Regions from separate parts of the Paenibacillus sp. 102 genome, predicted to be linked through region 2. Evidence: a T-box and tRNA genes for the amino acid it is inferred to sense, from the RefSeq annotation. Region 2 holds a T-box; the other holds one or more tRNA genes.
What was found. A T-box is a leader RNA that pairs with one kind of tRNA and senses whether it is charged. The one in region 2 lies ahead of proS (proline--tRNA ligase), so its partner is inferred to be a tRNA-Pro.

Region 1: it has a tRNA-Pro gene. The T-box ahead of proS (proline--tRNA ligase) is inferred to sense a tRNA for this amino acid. The anticodon was not compared.

Annotation. Positions count from the first base shown of each region.
Region 1 covers NZ_JBCGHT010000006.1:228,012-230,186, reverse strand. The annotation lists rRNA gene rrf (5S ribosomal RNA) at 69-184, shown strand; tRNA gene AAIE21_RS16510 (tRNA-Val) at 189-264, shown strand; tRNA gene AAIE21_RS16505 (tRNA-Tyr) at 274-357, shown strand; tRNA gene AAIE21_RS16500 (tRNA-Gln) at 370-444, shown strand; tRNA gene AAIE21_RS16495 (tRNA-Lys) at 449-524, shown strand; tRNA gene AAIE21_RS16490 (tRNA-Leu) at 538-618, shown strand; tRNA gene AAIE21_RS16485 (tRNA-Gly) at 649-723, shown strand; tRNA gene AAIE21_RS16480 (tRNA-Leu) at 740-828, shown strand; tRNA gene AAIE21_RS16475 (tRNA-Arg) at 832-905, shown strand; tRNA gene AAIE21_RS16470 (tRNA-Pro) at 916-989, shown strand; tRNA gene AAIE21_RS16465 (tRNA-Ala) at 1,004-1,076, shown strand; tRNA gene AAIE21_RS16460 (tRNA-Ser) at 1,092-1,184, shown strand; tRNA gene AAIE21_RS16455 (tRNA-Ser) at 1,278-1,370, shown strand; tRNA gene AAIE21_RS16450 (tRNA-Met) at 1,394-1,470, shown strand; tRNA gene AAIE21_RS16445 (tRNA-Asp) at 1,474-1,549, shown strand; tRNA gene AAIE21_RS16440 (tRNA-Phe) at 1,559-1,634, shown strand; tRNA gene AAIE21_RS16435 (tRNA-Thr) at 1,644-1,719, shown strand; tRNA gene AAIE21_RS16430 (tRNA-Trp) at 1,723-1,793, shown strand; tRNA gene AAIE21_RS16425 (tRNA-Ile) at 1,806-1,882, shown strand; tRNA gene AAIE21_RS16420 (tRNA-Asn) at 1,886-1,960, shown strand; tRNA gene AAIE21_RS16415 (tRNA-Glu) at 1,962-2,033, shown strand.
Region 2 covers NZ_JBCGHT010000013.1:47,651-49,825, forward strand. The annotation lists gene AAIE21_RS21710 (alkaline phosphatase family protein) at 1-445, opposite strand, end outside; gene AAIE21_RS21715 (YesK-like family protein) at 579-881, shown strand; T-box leader at 986-1,193, shown strand; gene proS (proline--tRNA ligase) at 1,238-2,175, shown strand, end outside.

The DNA.
Region 1 (2,175 bases), on a different contig from region 2:
GAACATAAAAAACTTGTTGACTTTTTTAATCAATCAAGTATAATAATGTTTGTCTCAAGTGAATATAGTCTGGTAATGATGGCAGAGAGGTCACACCCGTTCCCATACCGAACACGGAAGTTAAGCTCTCTAGCGCCGATGGTAGTTGGGACCTTGTCCCTGTGAGAGTAGGACGTTGCCAGGCAAATGGAGGATTAGCTCAGCTGGGAGAGCACCTGCCTTACAAGCAGGGGGTCGGCGGTTCGATCCCGTCATCCTCCACCATATAATGTCGGAGGGGTAGCGAAGTGGCTAAACGCGGCGGACTGTAAATCCGCTCCTTCGGGTTCGGCAGTTCGAATCTGCCCCCCTCCACCATTTCTTAATTAATGGGCTATAGCCAAGCGGTAAGGCAACGGACTTTGACTCCGTCATGCGCTGGTTCGAATCCAGCTAGCCCAGCCATTAAGAGCCATTAGCTCAGTTGGTAGAGCATCTGACTTTTAATCAGAGGGTCGAAGGTTCGAGTCCTTCATGGCTCACCATTTTTAAAAATATGCGGGTGTGGCGGAATTGGCAGACGCACCAGACTTAGGATCTGGCGCCTTTGGCGTGGGGGTTCGACTCCCTTCACCCGCACTTTTAATAAAATATCTCATAACATGTCTTGCGGAAGTAGTTCAGTGGTAGAATACAACCTTGCCAAGGTTGGGGTCGCGGGTTCGAATCCCGTCTTCCGCTCCAATTTTCAATATGACATGCCGGGGTGGCGGAACAGGCAGACGCACAGGACTTAAAATCCTGCGGTGGGTGACCACCGTGCGGGTTCGACCCCCGCCCTCGGCACCATATGCGCCCGTAGCTCAATTGGATAGAGCGTTTGACTACGGATCAAGAGGTTAGGGGTTCGACTCCTCTCGGGCGCGCTTTTATTGACGGGAAGTGGCTCAGCTTGGTAGAGCACCTGGTTTGGGACCAGGGGGTCGCAGGTTCAAATCCTGTCTTCCCGATAGTTTTAAAACATGGGGCCTTAGCTCAGCTGGGAGAGCGCCTGCCTTGCACGCAGGAGGTCAGCGGTTCGATCCCGCTAGGCTCCACTTTAGTTATTTATTGGAGGTATACCCAAGTTCGGCTGAAGGGATCGGTCTTGAAAACCGACAGGCGGCGAGAGTCGCGCGGGGGTTCGAATCCCTCTACCTCCTCCATTTTATAATAATTAAAATGGAATAATTAGATAGTTAATAAAAACTATTAGATGTATAAAGATAACTAAAAGACATAATTAATATTTACTTCATGGAGGTATACCCAAGTTCGGCTGAAGGGATCGGTCTTGAAAACCGACAGGCGGCGAGAGTCGCGCGGGGGTTCGAATCCCTCTACCTCCTCCATTTTTAAAATAATATTATATCATCGCGGGGTGGAGCAGTCTGGTAGCTCGTCGGGCTCATAACCCGAAGGTCGCAGGTTCAAATCCTGTCCCCGCAACCAAATGGTCCCGTGGTGTAGTGGTTAACATGCCTGCCTGTCACGCAGGAGATCGCCGGTTCGACCCCGGTCGGGACCGCCATTTATGTTTGGCTCGGTAGCTCAGTCGGTAGAGCAGAGGACTGAAAATCCTCGTGTCGGCGGTTCGATTCCGTCCCGAGCCACCATTTTTTTATGCCGGCTTAGCTCAATTGGTAGAGCAACTGACTTGTAATCAGTAGGTTGGGGGTTCAAGTCCTCTAGCCGGCACCACTTAGGGGCATAGTTTAAAGGTAGAACAGAGGTCTCCAAAACCTCCGGTGTGGGTTCAATTCCTACTGCCCCTGTAAAGAGATTATGGGCCTATAGCTCAGCTGGTTAGAGCGCACGCCTGATAAGCGTGAGGTCGATGGTTCGAGTCCATTTAGGCCCACCATATTCCGCAGTAGCTCAGTGGTAGAGCTATCGGCTGTTAACCGATCGGTCGTAGGTTCGAGTCCTACCTGCGGAGCCATGGCCCGTTGGTCAAGTGGTTAAGACACCGCCCTTTCACGGCGGTAACACGGGTTCGAATCCCGTACGGGTCATAAAAAAGAGTCAGCAATTAGCTGGCTCTTTTTTTCTTGTGAAAAAGATAATGTGAGAGCTCTGTTTTTTCTAATATGCAATATCGTTAATCTAAAATTCCTCTATTTATTATGAAATAAATAAAGGGAATTTGGAGAAACT
Region 2 (2,175 bases):
ACAGCGGGCTTCCACTAAATAATGAAACAAGAATTTGATTTTGCCACGGTCTGTTTGGAAAGATTTCAGGTAAGTTGTAGTCAATTTTTGCTCTTCCTGTAACAGGCCATAGAAGGGCAGCGGTTGTTAATTTCGCTTTTCTTGCCTCATCATATAATGTCGTTCCTTTAATAGAGCGGCGATACCAATGCCAATCCGGTGATTCCCTGCCAGGCTGAAGTAATGTATTGCTTACAACGCCATGTTTGTTAGGATAGTTACCAGTTACAATAGTGGCGTGACTTGGATATGTTACAGAAGGATAAATAGCTTCTACTTTTTTTGCAATTGCTCCTTGTTCTATTAAAGAGCGAAAATGAGGAAGTTCTTGTAATATAGGAAAATCTAAAGCTGATAAACAGTCAAAAGATAAAACAATTACATGATTTGTTAATGGACGGTCCATTATATATACCTCCTGTTATATAATTTATTATTATATATTACTATTAATACCTGGTGGTAAAAACTTATTTTTGAAGAAAGTTTATTGTTTATTTTTTGAATTTTAAAACATATAATAAATTATAAGGAAATGAATGGAAGGAGGGAATGGAGTGAATGGATTTGAAGTGTTTTTTATAATTGGAACTGTAACAATTCTCATTGTATTTGCTGTTTCATTTTTATTAAAGAAGCAATTTCCAAAGAGGTCGTTTGATATTATATTTGCACTTATTTTAATTCTTCTTTGTTTAGCTTTCTTTCCGTTTACCATCTTCGCTATTGGTGGGTGGGATGGAATCGGGTATGGTATTGCATGTTTCTTTGTTTTAATGGGAACAATCATTGGCATGATTACTCATCAATTTGTAAAACTCTTTCGGGGAAATTATGTGTAAATTCAGTATAAAACCCAAAAAAACGAAAAGAATATATAAAAATAAGAAAATTAGCTATTGTCTTAAAAAAGAATTTATATTATGATATTCAACAAATTTATTTTGTTATAACGATGAAAAAGGATTAGTACATGTCTCACCTTTTTGACAGAGAGAGAATCCAGTTGGCTGTAAGGTTCTTAAAAAGGCGATATGGAACCTACCTTTGCGTTCTGCATATGCAGCGGGAATTTCCCGTTATCAAAAAGAGAGCATGTACAATTTTTGTGCATGAATCAGGGTGGTAACGCCGGCAAAAGCTCGGTCCCTATTTAGGGGACGCGGGCTTTTTTTATTTTTAAAAGGAGGGAAAGAATATGGTAAAAGAACAAGTACAAGCTATTACAAAAATGGAAGAAGACTTTGCTCAGTGGTATACCGATATTGTGAAGAAAGCTGAACTCGTTGATTATTCAAGTGTAAAAGGGTGTATGATTTTACGTCCATACGGATACGCATTATGGGAGAATATGCAAAAGGTAATGGATGGAAAATTAAAAGAGTCTGGTCATGAAAATGTATATATGCCAATGTTTATTCCGGAGAGCTTACTGCAAAAAGAGAAGGATCATGTGGAAGGATTTGCACCTGAAGTAGCATGGGTTACACATGGAGGAGATGAGAAGTTAGCAGAACGTCTTTGTGTTCGTCCAACTTCTGAAACGTTATTTTGCGAGCATTTTTCAAAAATTGTTCAGTCTTATAATGACTTACCAAAACTATATAATCAATGGTGTTCAGTAGTTCGATGGGAAAAAACGACGAGACCATTTCTTCGCACAACTGAGTTTTTATGGCAAGAAGGCCATACAATTCATGAAACGGCAGAAGAATCTCAAGAAGAAACGTTAAATATTTTAAACTTGTATGCTTCTTTCTGTGAAGATTACTTAGCTATTCCAGTTATTAAAGGACAGAAAACGGATAAAGAGAAATTTGCGGGAGCAAAGGCAACATATACAATTGAAAGCTTAATGCATGATGGAAAAGCGCTTCAAACAGGAACATCCCATAACTTCGGTACGAATTTCTCTGAAGCGTTTGATATTAAATTTTTAGATCGTAATGGAAAATGGCAATATGTACACCAAACATCTTGGGGGGTATCAACAAGAATGATCGGTGGACTTATTATGGTTCATAGCGATAATAATGGGCTAGTGATGCCACCAAAGGTAGCACCAGTACAAGTTATCATTGTACCAATTGCTCAGCATAAAGAGGGTGTGTTAGAAAAAGCAACCGAGTTACAAGG